One region of the Alteromonas sp. OM2203 genome, then DNA from elsewhere that is predicted to be linked to it. Evidence: predicted binding sites of a transcription regulator. Region 1 holds the regulator's gene; each other region holds the start of a gene.
The links. Region 1 encodes sigma-54, which starts transcription at its own class of promoters, with help from an activator protein. Its sites were predicted from a motif close to GTTGGCACGNNNNTNGNNT; they were not measured.
Positions count from the first base shown of each region.

Region 2: a site for sigma-54 is predicted at 1,668-1,686, ahead of flhA (flagellar biosynthesis protein FlhA). Genes of this name have one in related genera too.
Region 3: a site for sigma-54 is predicted at 3,585-3,603, ahead of ACM0P2_RS12555 (FlgO family outer membrane protein). Genes of this name have one in related genera too.
Region 4: a site for sigma-54 is predicted at 2,971-2,989, ahead of ACM0P2_RS16155 (EF-hand domain-containing protein). Genes of this name have one in related genera too.

Region 1 covers NZ_CP183209.1:804,291-809,115, reverse strand. The annotation lists gene lptC (LPS export ABC transporter periplasmic protein LptC) at 1-49, shown strand, start outside; gene lptA (lipopolysaccharide transport periplasmic protein LptA) at 18-569, shown strand; gene lptB (LPS export ABC transporter ATP-binding protein) at 572-1,297, shown strand; gene ACM0P2_RS03585 (RNA polymerase factor sigma-54) at 1,371-2,852, shown strand; gene hpf (ribosome hibernation promoting factor) at 2,883-3,170, shown strand; gene ptsN (PTS IIA-like nitrogen regulatory protein PtsN) at 3,184-3,627, shown strand; gene rapZ (RNase adapter RapZ) at 3,716-4,561, shown strand; gene ACM0P2_RS03565 (HPr family phosphocarrier protein) at 4,561-4,825, shown strand, end outside.
Region 2 covers NZ_CP183209.1:1,198,002-1,202,826, forward strand. The annotation lists gene fliR (flagellar biosynthetic protein FliR) at 1-459, shown strand, start outside; gene flhB (flagellar biosynthesis protein FlhB) at 466-1,590, shown strand; gene flhA (flagellar biosynthesis protein FlhA) at 1,742-3,841, shown strand; gene flhF (flagellar biosynthesis protein FlhF) at 3,871-4,825, shown strand, end outside.
Region 3 covers NZ_CP183209.1:2,820,676-2,825,500, reverse strand. The annotation lists gene ACM0P2_RS12575 (ATP-binding cassette domain-containing protein) at 1-50, opposite strand, end outside; gene ACM0P2_RS12570 (alcohol dehydrogenase family protein) at 430-1,608, shown strand; gene ACM0P2_RS12565 (chalcone isomerase family protein) at 1,695-2,306, opposite strand; gene ACM0P2_RS12560 (hypothetical protein) at 2,444-3,172, shown strand; gene ACM0P2_RS12555 (FlgO family outer membrane protein) at 3,728-4,384, shown strand; gene ACM0P2_RS12550 (FlgO family outer membrane protein) at 4,389-4,825, shown strand, end outside.
Region 4 covers NZ_CP183209.1:3,667,637-3,672,461, reverse strand. The annotation lists gene ACM0P2_RS16165 (IS4 family transposase) at 1-48, opposite strand, end outside; gene ACM0P2_RS16160 (AMP-binding protein) at 187-1,917, opposite strand; gene ACM0P2_RS16155 (EF-hand domain-containing protein) at 2,269-2,847, opposite strand; gene ACM0P2_RS16150 (DNA polymerase II) at 3,102-4,825, opposite strand, start outside.

The DNA of each region.
Region 1 (4,825 bases):
ATACGAGCTATTAGATCATGTACAAACCACTTATTCCCCTAGCAACTAGCCTTTTTCTTGCCATCGCTAGCGGTGCGGTGATCGCGAGCGAAGACGACTTTTCGCAGCCCATAAAAATAGGTTCAAACACCCAGTTTATTGATGGGAAAAACAAGACTGCACTTTATAAAGAAGACGTTCTCATCACACAGGGTTCACTACTGATTGAAGCGGACGAAGTTGAAGTTATCGCCAGTGAAGGTAGCGGTCGTGAAATTTTCATCGCTAGAGGCAAACCGGCGAGCTACTCTCAAACTTTAGAAGACGGCACGCCTGTTTCGGCAAAAGCCAATGAAATTCGTTACGAGGTTATTAACCGCACCATTTCTCTCGCTGGCAATGCCGAACTTCAGCAAGACACGAGTAAAGTGCAAGGTGACAACATTACATTTGATATGATTACCGAGCAATTGCTTGCTACTGGCGGCAGCGGAGAAGATGGTGAAGGTCGCGTTACGACGGTATTTACGCCTGACACCATTCGTAAAACATCGAAAAAGCAAGACAAAGATAGTGAGGACAACAAATAGCCATGGCCACTCTTAGCGCAACTAACCTTGCTAAGGCTTATAAATCTCGTCAAGTGGTGAGAGACGTTAGCCTTTCTGTTTCTACAGGGCAAATTGTTGGTCTTCTTGGTCCAAACGGCGCTGGTAAGACCACCACGTTTTATATGATTGTAGGTCTGGTACCCCTGGACAAAGGCAAGATTGAAATTGACGAAAACGAGCTCACTCATCAACCCATGCATGAGCGCGCACGCCGCGGAATTGGCTACCTTCCACAAGAGGCATCAATATTTAGAAAGTTGACCGTTCACGAAAATATCATGGCAATTTTGCAAACTCGTAAAGATTTAAATTCACACCAGCAAGAAGAAGAAGCTGACGCACTACTTGATGAATTTAATATCAACCATATACGTAATAGTGCGGGTATGAGTTTGTCGGGTGGTGAGCGACGCCGGGTGGAGATAGCACGAGCGTTAGCGGCAAATCCACAATTTATTTTATTAGACGAACCATTCGCTGGTGTTGATCCAATATCAGTTAATGATATAAAGAAGATAATACAACATCTTCGTGATAGAGGAATTGGTATCCTTATCACTGACCATAACGTACGAGAAACATTGGATGTTTGCGAAAAAGCGTACATTGTGAGTCATGGCGAGCTTATTGCGCAAGGAACAGCGGAACAGGTTTTAAGTAATCAAAAAGTAAGGGATGTATACCTAGGCGAACAATTCAGGCTATAGTTAATGTAACCGAATTGTCATTTTTCAATTTCGCTCTGGTATATTCAATTTAGAGCATTTAAATAAGACGTAGATGAAACCATCTTTACAGCTAAAATTTAGCCAACAACTTACCATGACACCTCAGCTTCAGCAGGCTATTAAATTGCTGCAGCTGTCTACTCTTGATCTTCAACAGGAGATTCAAGAGGCGCTTGACTCTAACCCACTGTTAGAAGTTGAGGAAGGTAATGACGAGCCTCAATCAGAAAAGAACAATCTCGATAATGATGATGGAGCATCAGAAGCGTCTGCTACTGCATCAAGCGACACCCTGGAAGCCGGAGATGCGTTAGAAAAAAACGATCTCCCTGACGAGTTGCCTATCGACAGTACGTGGGATGAGTATTATTCCGCATCTTCAGCGCCAGCGCCAGGTCCATCAAGTGATGATGAACAGATTTTCCAAGGCGAAACTACTGACGATATTCAAGAACACCTTTCTTGGCAGATGCGCCTGACCCATTTCTCGGAAACTGACCGGGCAATTGCAACGGCGATTATTGACTCGATTGATGAATCTGGCTATCTAACCGTCTCTCTTGAAGAAATTCTTGATGCGGTAAACGATGATGACTTAGAAGAGCCTATAGAGATGGACGAAGTAGAGTGCGTATTAAAGCGTATTCAAATGTTCGACCCCATTGGTTCTGGTTCACGGACACCTCAAGAGTGTTTAATGGTTCAGCTTCGCCAATTTTCAGACGATACGCCGTGGCTCGCTGAAGCGAAGCAGTTAATCGAAGAGTACTCTGACCTTCTTAGTAGCAAAGACTATCGCACGTTAATGCGTAAGAGTCGCCTGAAGGAAGATCAGCTGCGTGAGGCTATGCGTTTGTTACAAACCTTGAATCCTCGCCCAGGTAGTGCTTTAGTTACTAAAGAGCCTGAATATGTTATTCCTGATGTTTCAGTCGCCAAAAAGAATGGTCGTTGGGTGGTAGAATTAAACCCCGACAGCCTGCCTAAATTAAGCGTGAATCAACAGTACGCTGCGATGAGTCGTCGTGCAAAGAACAGTAGCGACTCTCAATTCATCCGCTCACACATGCAAGAAGCCAAGTGGTTCATAAAGAGCCTAGAGTCACGCAATGAAACCCTGATGAAGGTTGCGAATTGCATTGTGCAGCAGCAGATGGGTTTTTTCGAGCACGGCCCGGAAATGATGAAACCAATGGTGTTAAATGATGTCGCAGAAATGGTAGATATGCACGAATCGACTATTTCTCGTGTGACGACGCAAAAATACATGCACACACCACGTGGTATTTTTGAACTGAAGTACTTCTTTTCAAGTCACGTTGCGACAGAGTCTGGTGGTGAGTGTTCATCCACCGCTATTCGAGCATTGATCAAGAAGCTGGTGGCCGCTGAAAATGTTAGCAAGCCGCTAAGTGATAGCAAGATTGCTTCATTGTTGGCCGAGCAAGGCATAAAAGTCGCTCGGCGGACAATAGCAAAATACCGGGAATCGTTATCGATCCCGCCGTCGAACCAACGCAAAAGCCTTATTTAAACGGGCTCTATAATATAAGGAAGACGAAATATGCAAATCAACCTTACTGGTCATCATGTCGAAATCACCGACTCTTTGCGTAATTATGTCGATACGAAGTTCAGCAAACTTGAACGTCACTTTGATCACATTTCTAATGTGCATGTCATCCTGAACGTTGAAAAATTAAATCAAAAAGCCGAAGCGACTGTTCATTTAAGTGGCGCAGAAGTATTCGCATCCTCAGAAAACACCGACATGTATGCGGCGATTGACAGCATGGTTGATAAACTCGACCGGCAAGTAATCAAGCATAAGGAAAAACTGAAAAAACATTAGTAGTTAATTAAGCATGGACATACAAGCCATCGTAAGTCTGGACCGCACTGAATGTGCGGTTCAGTGTAATAGTAAAAAACGAATTCTTGAGATAATCGCAGATATTGCCGCCAAAAATAATGAGAACATCGACTCGGCGACGGTACTCAACAGTCTAATGTCTCGAGAGCGTATGGGAAGCACGGGTATCGGTAACGGTATTGCCTTGCCTCACGGACGTTTAGCGGGTCTCGATAAAGTAATTGCAATTGTCGTAACCTGTACACCGGCTATAGATTTTGACGCCTTAGATGAAAAGCCGGTAGATATATTTTTTGCTTTACTGGTTCCTGAAGAGCAAACCGAAGGGCATTTACAAACCTTGGCAACAGTTGCCGGTAAACTGAGCGACAAAGAGACGATTAAGGCAATACGCCGCGCTACAAAGAGCGATGAGATCCTCTCTGCATTATGTTAATTTCTAATGCCCGTTTGTATTTGGGCAATTGAGCCGTTTCAATCGATAACGCAAACAAGATAAAACCAGTCTATTAGGGAGAAATGAGGTGAAGCTGATTATAATCAGTGGTCGTTCGGGTTCTGGTAAATCTGTGGCGCTACGAGCACTAGAAGATTTAGGCTATTACTGTGTTGACAACATTCCGGTAAATCTACTCCCTACCCTCACTCACACGGTTGTTGATGAATACGATCAAGTCGCGGTGAGTATTGATGTCAGAAATTTACCTAAGAACCCTGATGACCTAGTCGAGATACTTGATTATCTACCCTCATCTTGGTCGATGACGATTGTTTATATCGACGCAAGCGACGATGTACTCGTCAAACGCTTTAGCGAAACCCGTCGTCTTCATCCTCTCGCCAAACTTAACAAATCACTTTTTGAGGCAATAAAAGCCGAATCTGCACTACTTGCGCCTATTGTAGAAAGAGCAGACCTGTATTTAGATACTGATAAGCTAACAATACATCAACTCGCGGAGTTAATTCGAGAGCGCATTCTTGGTAAAAAAAGCTCTCGTCTTGTATTGGTATTTGAATCATTTGGCTTCAAACACGGTATACCAAAAGACGCCGACTATGTTTTTGACGCACGCTTTCTACCAAACCCTCATTGGGAGCCCGACCTTAAGCACCTTACTGGCCTTGATGCACCGGTAGAAGTCTTCTTAGGCTCACAACCAGTGGTAACCAAGTTCATTTGGCAAATTCAAAACCTGATAACCACATGGCTACCTCATTTAGAGCGCAACAACCGAAGCTATGTCACCGTCGCAATAGGGTGTACCGGCGGGCAGCACCGCTCGGTATATATCGCTCAGACTTTATCTAAAACCTTCGGCGAAATTCATCCAGATGTTCAAATTCGCCATAGGGAGTTAAACCAATAATGACGATTCAAAAAACGCTCACTATTGTAAACAAGCTCGGCCTGCATGCTAGAGCAGCTACACAGCTTGTTAAACTTGCAAATCAATTTGACGCCAAGATCATTCTGAAAAAAGGCGACAAGGAAGCCGACGCCAGTAGTGTTCTTGGCTTAATGATGCTGGAAAGTCATCAGGGTGAGCAAGTCGATGTTATTGTTGACGGTGTTGATGCCACAGACGCGCTTGCTGCTATCGAGCAGTTAATAGAAGGCAGGTTTAATGAAG
Region 2 (4,825 bases), 390 kb from region 1:
TTGGGCTTTGCGTCTATTGTCGACCCAGTCAACGGTATTAACGTACCTGCGGTGGGACAGTTTTATTTGATACTTGCTACGCTCTTGTTCTGGACGCTAGACGGCCACCTGTCTATGATTCAAATGATCGTAATGAGTTTTGAGGCATTCCCAATAGGCGAAGCGTGGTGGACGGGCGAACAATTCCGCGATATCGCGCACTGGGGAGGCTGGATGTTTATCTCGGCTATCACCCTGTCACTTGCGCCAATTGTGTCATTATTAATTGTAAATTTGGCTTTCGGTGTAATGACTAAAGCTGCGCCGCAATTAAACATTTTCAGTATTGGTTTTTCCATAGCACAAGTAATGGGTCTACTCATTATTTGGATAACCTTGGATAACTTTACTGCTCACTTTGAAACCCAATGGTTTAGGGCTGAGCAGTTTATGTGTGAATTATTGAATATTTGTCCGTAGGAAATAATGGCAGATTCAAGCGAAAAAACAGAAGACCCCACGGGGAAAAAACTCGAAGATGCCCGAAAAAAAGGGCAATTGGCTCGTTCCCGGGAGTTATCCACGACACTGGTGCTAATAGTCAGCGCCGTTATGTTTCTATTCGTCGGTGGCTGGATTGCAGAATCTGTTTTTAAACTTACTCAGCGAATGTTTATTCTTTCTCGCGACGAAACCTACGATATTACCCATATGTTTGGCGCATGGGGAGAGGCTTTTACGGCGGTAGGCCCTGCGGTATTGCTATATATGGTTGTCGCAATGATAGCTGGAATTTATGGTTCTATTGCCCTTGGCGGCTACAATTTCACATGGGAAGGAGCAAAACCCAAAGGGTCTAAAATGAGCCCGATTCAGGGGTTCAAGCGCATGTTCGGCACCAATGGATTGGTAGAACTATTAAAATCTATTGCCAAGGTTGTCGTTATTATCGGCATGGCAATTGGCGCGTTGTTGTACTTTGAAGATGAAGCGCTGCATCTTGATATGGAACTCTATCCAGGCAATATCTTTCATGCGCTCGACATGCTCAAGTGGGCTTTTCTTATTTTAGTGTGTGGAATGATCCCCATTGCACTTATTGATGTGCCTTACCAAATGTATAAGCACAACAAAGAAATGAAGATGACCAAACAAGAGGTCAAAGACGAAAGAAAGAACGCAGAAGGCGACCCTATGGTTAAGGGGCGTATTCGTCGCCTGCAATATCAAGCTGCAACCAAGCGAATGATGCAGGAAGTGCCTCAAGCAGACGTGGTTGTTACCAACCCAACTCACTTTTCTGTCGCTATTAAATACGATGAAAAGGGTTTAAGAGCGCCAGTGGTTGTCGCTAAAGGTGCAGATGAGTTAGCAATGCACATCAGAAAAATCGCTACCGCAAATAATGTACCTTTAATCCCTTCTCCGATGCTAGCTCGCGCTATTTTCTATTCAACAGAAGTCGACGATGAAATTCCCAACGCTTTATTTATGGCGGTAGCGCAGGTGCTAGCTCATGTGTATCAATTGAAGGCGCATAGGGCAGGGAAAGGCAAGCGGCCTAAACCGCTCAAGCGAGATTTGCCCATTCCGCCAGAATATCGTCGATAATCACAGTCATCGTCCGGAAAAAGCTTACCATAATCAAGATAGCGCTATTTTTAGCCGATTAGCAGTTTAGTAATAAAGCTGGCACGTTAGTTGAAAACTCCCTTTCAGATTCATATAAAGCGTCAATTTTCTGATAGAGAGACACCAAGCCATGCAGTTATCCGGTTATCTTCAGCGATTCGATAAAAATCAGCTGCAAAATTTTACGAGTGGTCTAGGCGCGCCCATCGTCCTTTTGGCAATCATGGGCATGGTTATTTTACCCATGCCGCCTTTCCTGCTGGACGTGCTTTTCAGTTTTAATATTGCGTTATCTCTCGTCATCATATTGGTTGCTGTTCTCACTCAAAAACCTGTTGATTTTGGTATTTTCCCTCTTGTTTTGTTAATTGCAACAGTACTTCGACTTGCGTTAAACGTGGCATCCACGCGGGTTGTATTGCTTTACGGTCATGAGGGCGGAGATGCCGCGGGAAAAGTAATTGAAGCCTTTGGCGCCGTTGTTATTGGTGGCAACTATGCCGTAGGTATCGTTGTTTTTGCTATTTTACTTATTATCAACTTTAAAGTAGTCACCGCTGGTGCTGGCCGTATCTCTGAGGTAAGTGCAAGATTTACTCTTGACGCTATGCCAGGCAAGCAAATGGCAATTGATGCGGATTTGAATGCGGGTTATATCGACCAAGATCAAGCGCGCCAGCGTCGTGAAGAGATTACTGCAGAAGCTGACTTTTATGGCTCGATGGACGGTGCATCAAAGTTTGTGAAAGGTGACGCAGTTGCCGGGCTTTTCATCATGCTAATCAACATTGTTGGCGGCCTATTTATTGGCATGATTCAGCATGGCCTTTCATTCGGAAACGCAATAGAAATCTACACAATCTTGACCATAGGTGATGGTCTGGTCGCTCAAATTCCTTCACTACTGCTTTCAGTTGCCACCGCAATTATCGTTACTCGTGAAAATGAATCTCAGGAAATGGGCAAAGAAATACGCGGCCAGCTGGGAAATAATCAGGCGCTATACATTGCTTCGGGCGTGCTATTTGTCATGGGGATCATTCCGGGAATGCCTCACATAGCGTTTCTTGGTTTTTCTTTCTTGATTGCAGGCTTTGCTTATTTTCAAACGGTACAAGCTCGGAAAAAGGCTGCTGCACCTGCAGTACCCGACAATGTGTCTAAGAGCGAAACCGTCGCGCCAGAAGTGAAAGAGTTGGGCTGGGACGATGTACAACAAGTTGATACTATTGGTTTAGAAGTAGGGTATCGCCTTATTCCACTCGTTGATAAGTCACAAGGTGGTGAGTTATTGACGCGTATTAAAGGGGTGCGTAAAAAGCTGTCTCAAGAGCTTGGGTTTCTTATTCCACCCGTTCATATTCGCGATAATTTAGACCTAGAGCCCAATACATACACCATTGCCATGCTAGGCGTTACTATTGGTGATTCAGTGATTAGTCATGACGAAGAGCTTGCCATTAATCCTGGACAGGTTTTCGGTAAACTAGAAGGACGAGCAACCAAGGACCCAGCATTTGGCCTGGATGCAGTATGGATTAAACCAAACAAACGAGAGCATGCGCAGACATTGGGTTATACGGTTGTGGATGCGGCGACCGTGGTAGCAACCCACTTGAGTCAGCTGTTGACCAACAACGCCTATCAGTTACTTGGGCACGAGGAAGCCCAGCAGCTTCTTGATATGCTAGCCAAACAGCACCCTAAACTTGTTGAAGGTTTGGTACCTGATATTCTTCCGCTTAGTACAGTGGTGAAAGTGCTGCAAACATTGCTATTTGAAGGTGTGCCTATTCGCGATATGCGAACCATCGTTCAAACCCTAAGTGAGTATGGTACTCGCAGTCAAGACCCTGATGTACTTGTATCTGCGGTACGTATCGCACTTAAACGACTTATTGTTCAAGAGATAACCCAAGGGGCGAAAGAAATACCTGTCATAACCTTGGCGCCAGAGTTGGAACAGATGTTGCACCAGTCACTTCAAGCAGGTGGCGAAGACGGTGCTGGTATTGAACCAGGCTTGGCAGATAAGTTGCAAAAATCACTGCAACAAGCCAGTCAGCAACAAGAGTTAGAAGGTGAGCCTGCTGTGCTTCTAACATCTGGCATGCTGAGACCGGTACTCTCTCGCTTCTTAAAATATTCGGTTGTTGGGCTTCATGTACTGTCTTATCAAGAAGTTCCTGATGACAAACAAATAAAAATAGTCAGTTCGGTTGGTCAATAATCTGACGCTGGGTGATTGGAGAGGTTGCAATGAAAATTAGACGTTTCTTCGGCAAAGATATGCGTGAGGCGTTAAGCCAGGTTAAAGCAGAGTTAGGCAGTGATGCCGTTATCATGTCAAACCGCAAAGTGGCTGATGGTATAGAGCTTGTTGCAGCTTATGATAAAGAGCCCGATGCAAAACTCGCTGTTCCTAAAGCTGCCTCAAAAGCGCCTGGTCAAAAGGCTACGCCAAGCTTGAGTGAAATAATTGGCGACGACGGTCCAGATAGCCTAAAAGCCTTATTAGAAAAACAGCATGGTGCTGCGGCTGCGACAGCCAATCCAGGAACATTATCTAACGTTGCTGAAAACCACATCCAGCAACGCCCTCAACCTATGTCAGCTAATGCAAAGCACGCCAACGAGATAGCGTCACATTTGGATTTTTCTGATGCATTTATTGATGATGTGGAAAGTCAGCAGAGTGCTGGTCATCGTGCTAATGACTTACCCTTTCCTGACCACCAAGCCTCAAGCATTGGCGAAGCGCCAATGACACAATCGGCAGAACTTGCACAAATAAAAGAAGAGCTTGCGTCTCTACGGGACGTTCTGCAATATCAAGTTGCTGACCTTATGGAAGCAAAAAATAAGCGTCAAAAACCAGTTCACCAGTACTTGACCACGCGTTTAGTTGATATGGGGTTGAGCAATGCTCTCGCTAATCAGCTAATAAATTACACGCCAGCTCACTATAACGAACGTGACGCGTGGATTTATCTTCTTAACCTATTGGCTAATCGCATAAATGTGACGGGGAACGATATACTTAGTTCACAAGGTGCGGTTGCGTTGGTTGGTCCTACCGGAACAGGTAAAACAACAACAGTTGCCAAATTGGCAGCCCGTTATGCGCAAAAGTATGGTGCAGAGTCAGTCGCTATGATCACCATAGATACGTATAGAATAGCTGCCTATGAGCAGCTAGCGACATACGGAAAAA
Region 3 (4,825 bases), 2.0 Mb from region 1:
TCGGAAAGATACAGCATTAATGATATTGAATGGATATGATGTAGAGCTATTGTGAAGTTTTCTGATTACGTGTCAATGGTGAATAAGACTTTCTGAAGCTTGAACCAGCTGGTAAGTTAGTTTTATGAAATTAGTGCCACAATCTGTGGTCGATTAAGGGAATAAGTTTTTGAACAAGGTAAAACTGAGATACTTTGAAATGAGCGATGTAGACAGGTTGGTGGAAATGAAACCACACCGAGGTCCATTCATTCATATTGATACCCGTGGGATTAAGGCGCGATGAAGAAAGCCTTAACTTCGGTAGACTTTAAACACTATGCAACCGTTTAAATGTTAGCCGTCAAAACGTAGCTGCTTTGCATGAGCGTCAGGCATACGTTATTTTGGGCTTTTTAACTGTTATTAATCCTAAACGTAAGAGAGATTATGAGTATTACTAGCTTGCTTGGCGATAAGCAAAGGTTTGATGTAAATCCTGACGATACAACTATGAAGGCTGTGGTGACCATGGCGAATGGTGGTTATGAGCAGTTAAATTACACCGATGTTCCCATGCCAAAACCGCTCGCTGGCGAAGTGCTAGTTCAGGTGTTAGCAGCAGGAGTCAATAATACAGAGATTAATACTCGATTAGGTTGGTATTCTTCTAAAGTCACGCAAGGCACTGACGCGTTGGACGAGAATGACGATGAGAAATCAAGCGCAGCAGAAGAGTTAGACGGTGGGTGGAATGAACAAACCCCTTTTCCGTTTATTCAAGGGACTGACTGTTGTGGTCGAATCGTGGCGGTTGGGGAAGACGTGGACCCTACACGTATCGGAGAGCGAATTTTAATCCGCTCCTGCATACGTAAGGATTCTTGGAGCTCATTAGAAAATATTTGGATGGCGTCAGACTTCGATGGCGCTTTCGCACAGTACGTAAAAATAACCGCGAGCGAAGCGTTCGCTGTCGAGAGCGATTGGTCGGATGCCGAGCTCGGAACCATACCTTGCGCTTATGGCACTGCTGAAAATATGGTCCATCGAGCTGGCGTTTCTAAAGGCGAGCATGTTTTGGTGACTGGGGCTTCCGGAGGCGTAGGTTCTGCGGTTGTGCAGTTAGCTAAACGCCGTGGTGCGAAAGTTACTGCCGTTGTAGGTAAAAATAAAATGGACGTACTTAAGGAAATAGGTGCAGACCGCGTTATCGAACGCAATAGCGACCTAATTGAAGTGTTAGGAGAAAAGTCGGTTGATGTAGTGATCGATAACGTTGCAGGTGAAGGATTCAAACAAATGTCCGTGGTTATGAAACGCGGTGGTCGCTACGCTTCATCCGGCGCTATAGCAGGGCCAATAGTAACCCTTGATATGCGTAACTTTTACTTGAAAGATCTCACCTTTATTGGCTGCACTGCGTGGGCTGAACCGGTTTTTCCTAATCTTGTTTCATATATCGAGCGTGGTGAGATAAAACCTATGTTAGCTAAAACCTACCCGCTGGAAGATATCGTGACAGCACAAAAAGATTTCTCCGAGAAAAAGCACGTAGGTAAAATTGTGTTGCTGCCACCTGAGCAGACAGATGCGCAACAAACGTATATTGCTAAGTTGAATCGCTAGCTCGGTACTGGAAGAAAACGTGCGCGAATGGCAAATGCATAGCATATGGCGACGCTAACCGCATTTGCCTTGCACCTATAATTAGCCTAGTTCACCAAAATGTTTTGTACTAAATCTTCAGTGTTCACGATAGGGTCTTTGCCAAACCATATGGACCACAAGGCGTCAGCCAACGCTTGGTTTTCAGTTTCGACAACTAGGGTATTGTTGAAAAATACATTAAGCTTCTTTTTAGAAAGTCGTGATAACGTAAGGGTTGAATGCTTCTCTACTTCATCCTGAAAGCCAGAGGATAGTCTTTGGATATCTTGTTTAATCTTACTCAGGTCAGAATCAGCGTTATTTTGTTCAATACCCTGCATGAGAGCTTCTTCTATTTGCTCTCGTGTCACATTCCTCAAGAACTCTAGTTCAATGCGCTGTTGTGTGTTTGCATTCAAGATGAACGTTATAAGCGAATCTTTAGTAGGGAAATCACCTTTAGGTTTTTCCATGAAGTGGCTCAGTCTGTAGACGTTAAAGAAAAAGCGTTTTTTAATTGTTGTACCACTTAACGAAAGGGCACCAGGAATGTTTATTACAGTGTTTTCACTCAAATCGTTATGGGTATATGACGAATCAGTCGCCGCAACTACCGACAAAGAAAAGCAAGACATAACTAAAAAACTAAAAACGCGGCTAAAAATTACTTGCGACAAAATTGTTCCTCTGAAAAAGCTGTTGAAATAGGTAACAAGGGTAATACTAATATCGTTAATAACAGTTAACGGCTACTTACGATCAATTTCGATACTTTCTCAGTACGAAGATAAGTGATAATAAAATAGAGATTCTCTTGAAGTTTATACGTTTTCTTCTTTTCGTTCCCCTTATTGTTACTTTGAGTAAACAAAGTCATGCAGATTACCTGCAAGGATGTGATGACCCCGAGTATCTTGAGTATATCGAGCAGCGTTTTGCGTATCTTGAATCAAGGAATCGTCGATTGCTTAATGATACATTGCAAGATTATCAACGAAATTTGTCGAACAACAGCAACCCATATAAGGTGCTGAATAGCTTAAGCCGGCACATAAAATATAGCGCGCAGTTTGAGCCTATTGAGATAGCAGAATTGAAAATAGAGCGCGCGTTCGACTACGCAAACAAAATGAGCATTGAACAACAAATTGCGGGCGACGTTTACGATGGTTTTAGCAGTGAAAACCACTACGTAGATATTGCAAGAGCATGGATTGCCTACCGAAAAGGCAACGTCGAGAAAACATTTTACGCCCTTCATAATTCAATAAATGATTTAGATTCTGCGTTACTAAGCGCTTTTGGCCCAGACTTTGATTTGGTGCGTCAACTTTATAATGATGGTTATGTTGAACCGGTAGTCACATACATCAAAAAAACAGAATCGTTCTGGACTGGAAAACGACCGGATGCATTGCGCGGGGCGTGGCTCGGTATGATAAACGCTGGCTGCAAAATACAGTTTGACTCTATTGATACGATAAAAGCTGAACAATTAGGCATTGGCGCTATCAACGTTCAAAAAGCGCTCGGTCTGGATTGATAGCAGTATTAAATAACGAATCACAAAAGCGCAGCATCTTCATTCACACCATAACAAGCCCTGCCATTAAAAGCTCTGCGTAATTTTTAACTTAGCTACCGTTTACGAAAAATATATAAAGCAGCATTGGCTCGAAGCTGGAAGGATGTCAATAGAGCCGTTGGCCACAAAGTTCAAAGATATCCCCAAGGTGGAAAATGTCAGATGAGAGCGGCATGTCAATCGGCAAAAGCGGCAACAAGTTTCCGTCTTTTTCGTCGGTTAAATCAATCTCTCCTCAAGGAAGATTGCAGAGTATCGATTTGTGTAGGACCTAGCTATGCATTCAAGCACGCATAAAAGTTAAAGATTTAAGCTTGCCATAGGAAGGTAGTCCGTTATCGAAATCACCTGTATTTGAGTAGCTACATTGCTTGGTGCGATTATTGCAATCCAGCGTTTAAAATGATTAATGAAAATGTCAGCCTTTTAGGCTGCGCAGCGGTTAACATCGGCTTTTGCGTATTTAGGCGATGATAATTTGACGTTTTTTAGCGGACATATCTAATGAATCGTATGATAAATAATGCCTCTCACGCTTTTTTGACAGGAAGTATTAGTGGATTAGTAAAAGTGCTGTGGTGTGTCGCACTTTGCGCGGGTTTGCTTGCGGGTTGCTCGACGCTTGAAGAGCCAAAAAGCCAATTTGCGCAAACCAATACCGGCGACGTATCGGCATTAGGTAATGTGGAATATCACACGTACATGTTGGCTAACGAACTTTTTGCTGATGTGGGTCCAGCGCGTCAGTCTCGCTATGCAGTAGTCGGCTTCGTGCCTGTCGATAGCATGAAATACAGCGCTGACCATCAACACCCGTTAATGTTGTTGGGTCATCAGCTTGAGCAGGGAATGATTACTGAAGCTACGAAAAGAGGCTTTTCTACTCAAGAATTTAAGCTTTCGAACGATATAATTGTTAGTGACGAAAGCGACAGAGTGTTAACACGCGATATCGACCAGTTGTCAAATGTTGAACGCGTCGATTTTTACATTACCGGCACCATGGTGTATCAAGAATCTGGTGCGGTGGTTAATGCTCGAATTATTAACGCTAGAAATAAAAACATTGTCGCTGCGGCAACACGTTTTTTCCCGGCCGAGCTGTTTTGGCGGGAAGAACAGGTAACAACCCGAAACGGCAAGTTATACAGAACCGAAGGTACGAGGTAACCCCATGAAAAGACGAAATCAATACGCGGCGCTTTCGCTTTGTGCTTCACTGCTCAGCGTTAGCGGGTGCTCTATGATGATGGGGGAAGAAGAGGTAGCCGAACAAACGCCTCAGCGTCCGGCTATGAATGTGATTGATATAACTGCCGCCGACCGTGCTCCTGCTAAGCCAGTTGATAGCACCAGTGACGCCCAGTCGCAGGGTATGGATGCTTACGGCGCTATCGGTCAACCCCCGTTGTATTCGAGTGTACAGGGCGCGTACAAAGGCCGACCTCTAACCAAGCACATTGGCGACTATGTGAAGAACATGACGCAAGATTTAATTGCCAATATGGAATACGTGAGCAACAAAACACCTATCGGTGTGACCCACTTTGCTCTACTAGATACCGACTTACAAAAAACGGATTTGCTTGGTCGTCAGATGGCGGAATCGTT
Region 4 (4,825 bases), 1.7 Mb from region 1:
ATAGCTGACAAGCGATACGACATTGTCCACAATAGATAGGGCATTCATGGCAGTTTGGTCTCAGTGATTTTTGGCGATTGATCTGATCACCAAACGTCATGAATGTTCCTATCTTTTTTATCTCACTGATATCGTTATATTATTTGTGGGGATACCTCAGACTCTGACCCCAATATTTGTTGTGGATTACGCTTCGGATTGTAGGGCTTGCTTCTTCAGTGCTTCTATCATGTATTGGCGCATTTTAAATTTTTGAAGCTTACCTGTTACTGTCATGGGATATTCTTTTACAACACTGATGTATTTGGGCACTTTAAAGTAAGCAAGCTTAGACTTAAGGTAGTGGCGTATTTGCTCTTCATCTATGTGTTGGTTTTCCTTTGCTTTAATCCATAGGCAAACCTGCTCTCCATACTTATCATCAGGAATGCCGAATACAGCGGCGTCAGACACATCCGCGTGTTGGTATAAGACTTCTTCTATCTCTCGTGGATAAATGTTTTCACCACCGCGAATAATCATATCTTTTATTCTACCGACAATAGTCACATAGCCTTCATCGTCCATTTCTCCTAAGTCGCCAGAGTGAAGCCAGCCTTCATGGTCTATCGTTGCTTTTGTTTTAGTCTCGTCCCCCCAATAACCCTTCATCACACAGTAACCTCTGGCACATATTTCACCTGGCTCTCCAATTGCCACGGTATTACCTTGCGTATCAATAATCTTCACTTCTGTATGAGGCATAGCGCGGCCTACGGTTTTAACTTGTTTTTCAAAAGGCGAGTCTATGTCGGTAATATGATTAATAGGGCTACACTCTGTTTGACCATAACCTATCACTACTTCTGTCATATGAAATTCGCTGTGCACTTTACGCATAAGTTCTTCTGGGCAAGTGCTTCCCGCCATCACACCAGTTCTTAAAGAAGATAAGTCAAAGCTCTTGAACGTCGGAAGTTCAAGCTCCGCGATAAACATGGTTGGAACACCGTGCAATGCCGTGCACTTTTCTTCTTCCACAGTGCGGAGAGTTGTCTCGGGGTCGAAAGACTCGCCTGGAAATACAGCACAGGCACCAGATGCGACACAAACCAAGCTACCTAAAACCATTCCAAAACAATGATAAAGAGGGACAGGAATACAAAGTTTGTCTTTGTGTGTGAAGCGCATAGCTTGTGCTACAAGTAAGCCGTTGTTAAGAATATTTCGGTGCGTTAAGGTCGCGCCTTTAGGATTGCCTGTAGTACCTGAGGTAAATTGAATATTAATATCATCGTTGGCGCTTAACGTGTTTTCGATTTCAGTTAACTGCCTTTTTAATGTATCTGTAGGCGTGATTTGCAACGTGGAAAAAGGTTTTAATCCGACTACTGGCTCGTTGCCTATTGTATAAACTTGTTTAAGTGAAGGTAGCTTTGAACATACGAAAGCGTTGCCTTCTTCCATATTTCTTAGTTCTGGAGCAAGCTCTTGTAACATCGAGACATAATTGGATTGTTTAAATGATTGCGCCATGATGAGGAACTTAACTTCCACATTGTTCACTGCAAAAGCTAATTCGTCAGGCCGATAGGCAGGGTTTAAGCACACCATAATTGCGCCAATGCGAGCGGTGGCCATTTGAACGAGTGACCACTCTATATTGTTAGGCGACCAAATACCGACGCGATCACCGGGTTTTACGCCATCACTGAGTAACCCACAAGCGACGCTTTCTACTTGTTCCCAATATTCTCGATATGACCATCTAACATTTTGGTGTCTCACAACGATAGCTAAATTATTTGAATAATTGTCGACAATACGTTTTAAGTATTGCCCAATGGTCAACGATGTTAGTTCTGTGTTGGTAGGGCCATTGTACTCACTTTTTATTAGAGGAAATGAAGTTTCTAGCAGGGTTGTTGAATCCGTCATAACTTGTCTCCATATGCTTTCGCATCTACTTTTTAGTTGCATAGCTATCGTTAGTTCACGCGATTTATGTTCAAGGCGTTGGCCACAAATAGATGTTTACCTTGCGTGAAAAATAGTGGCGTAAACAACTACTTCGAACTTTATTAACAATAGGTTTGCAAAATGGTTTTGTCGACAAGATGTTAGTCGTATATGGTGTTATGTACCGATGAATTTCGATGATTCGTCTCAGTCAGTAAAAGATACTGAGGAAATGGGAAGCATATTTGACAGGATTTTGATACTTATACCAAAAGGCTTCGCAATGTAGCGAAGCCTTGAATAAAACCAGAGTATTGGACTTATATTGACCTATTCCGCATCAAGGTTTTTATAATAAGTTCTATACTCGATACGTGTAATGTACTTATCATCGTTTTCGTCAATAGACTCGAAGTCACCCTCTAGCTTGGCGGCTTCTAGTTCGGTTTTACTAATTTTACCGTCACTGTCCATGTCTATTTTTGTGAATTTGTCGTCTGCGCTTGCTGACATTTCAGTGCGCAATTCCTTATTCTTCTCGGAGATCATTTCGCCGTCATCTTTCGAGAATAGTTCAGGGTTCCCTTTTTCTCTTAACATTGCATCATTAGTGCCTTCGGTCTGGACCTGTGTAATTATTTCGTCACTAAACATTGAAGGCTTTTCGTCAACAAATGCATTAAACTCAGCGCGACTCACCATACTGTCGCCATCGGTATCCATTTTAGACACTAATTGACTATTCATAACACCAGACGACTCCGAGCCGACGATGTAACCATTACTATCCTTGTCTAGGGCATCAAAGCCCATTGAAATTTTTTCTTCGTGATGTCCTGCGAAAGCTGAGGCAGAAAGTGTGGCAGTAATAACTGCACTGGTAATCAAACTAAATTTTGTGATCTTCATAATCAAATTCCTTCTGTTTTTTCATTGCGAACGCGGGCTCTCAATTGCCCTAACCACTAAATGGAACGCATGTTGATGAAGTTGTGACTTCACTCAAACCGATTTAGTTACTCATAGTGTTTTATTCACTTGTTGTGCCAAAGGATTAAGTTTATGAAAAGTAAGGATAAGAAGATTTTATTAACTTCAGAGAGCAACGTGTTTTTGTTAATTTGTCACATCATCTGAAAGATGTTCATACAAAATATTTACGCCTAAAACAAGGTTAGCTGGTCGTTAGCGATGTGTTCAAAGCTTGCACCGATGAGCGGTAAGATACTATCTGCTATAGGTTGAATTTGTTTTTCGATGTAGTGATCATAGTGTAATGGTGCAGACACCGTCTCTATCGTTTGCGGGCCTTGAACCGTAACAACATATGCTATTGTGGTATTCGATTGATAGCGTAAGGGCAAGCCCTGCTCCCTGAAAAGTTCATCGGCACGTCTCGCTGCTTTCACATGAGGTGGAAGGGACTTGGTGTAGGATGATAGGGGCTTTCGCAAACGCTTTTTGTAAACCAATTCATCGTCCATTTGCCCTGATTTGACCGCATTTAGCGTGTCGCTAATGTACTTTTCTATTGGCTGGCCTGAAAATACTTTCTTATACAACTGATATTGAAAAGACTTTGCTAAGGTAGTCCAGTCAGAGCGCACATTTTCTAAGCCTTTAAAAATGAGTTCGTCACCCCTCATTCCCGCGTAGCGTTTTTTACTCCCTTCCGTTGAGCCTCTGATTGTAGGCATAAAAAACGTAGAAAAATGCGATTCAAACTCAATTTCCAAATGACAATCTATCTCGAAACGCTCCCTTAGCAATGCCGTCCATTTCTTATTGATAATTTCAGCAAGCTTTATTCCTGTCTTTCCTGGTGAACCTAAAGTGTCATTTCCTTCCACGTGGACAAAGGTTGAGTCGGTATCGCCGTAAATAACTTGATAACCTAACTCTTCAATCCATCCGGCAGTAGTCTGCATGATCTCATGACCACGAAGGGTAATTGAACTGGCGAGTCGTGGGTCGTAAAAAGGGCAGCCGCCGCTGCCTAATACACCATAAAATGAGTTCATTAATATCTTAATGGCTTGTGAGCGCGGGGAATCCTTTTGTTTTTTTGCTTCGTCACGTTGAAGCCAGAGATTTTCGATAATTGCTGGAAGAAAGTGGGTGGTTCGACTAAATACTGCACCTTTGAAGCCCTCAATCGCGTTCTCCGGTGACTTCAATCCTTCTGCCAATCCCACAGGATCTATTTTAAATGTTCGTATGATAGACGGGTACAAGCTCTTAAAATCGAGAACTAAGACATCTTTATAAAGGCCTGGCTGGGAACGCATAACGTATCCCCCTGGGCTTGCCAGCCCTCCATTTTCTGGTCTAACACCAGCGACATAGGCACGGCGATGGAGCTTGGGTAGGTAAACATTGAGAAACGCCGCCACTGATCCGCCCGGCCTGCTCATATCGAGGCCGGTTAACGTGCTTCGTAAAGCGAGGAAGTCGATAAACTGCGTTTTTTCCTGAATACGGTTTACCAGTTCTGTGTCTTTGAAGTTATAGTTCGCTAATGCAATAGGATCTTCATAATATAGGCGCTTTATAGCAGCAAGTTTGTCGCTTTCTTGAATAAGCTTGTTTTCACCCAGTAATGCTTCTGAAACGTGATCAAGTGAATAAGACTCAAACTGGTAAGTCATGGTTTTCAATGCTTCAATACCATCGATAACGCAGCGACCGGGTACATCGACCAGAGTCTGGTCCTCCCATTGCCGCACTGAAGCCTCCCGCGAGCGGCGTCCAATATTGAAATTTAAGTTATTCGCTTTCGTTCTACGAGCAAGCACAGCCATATCAAACTGCTTAACATTCCACCCTAAGATAATGTCAGGGTCGAATGTTGTTATATGCGTGAAAAATGCATTAAGAAGCTCTCGTT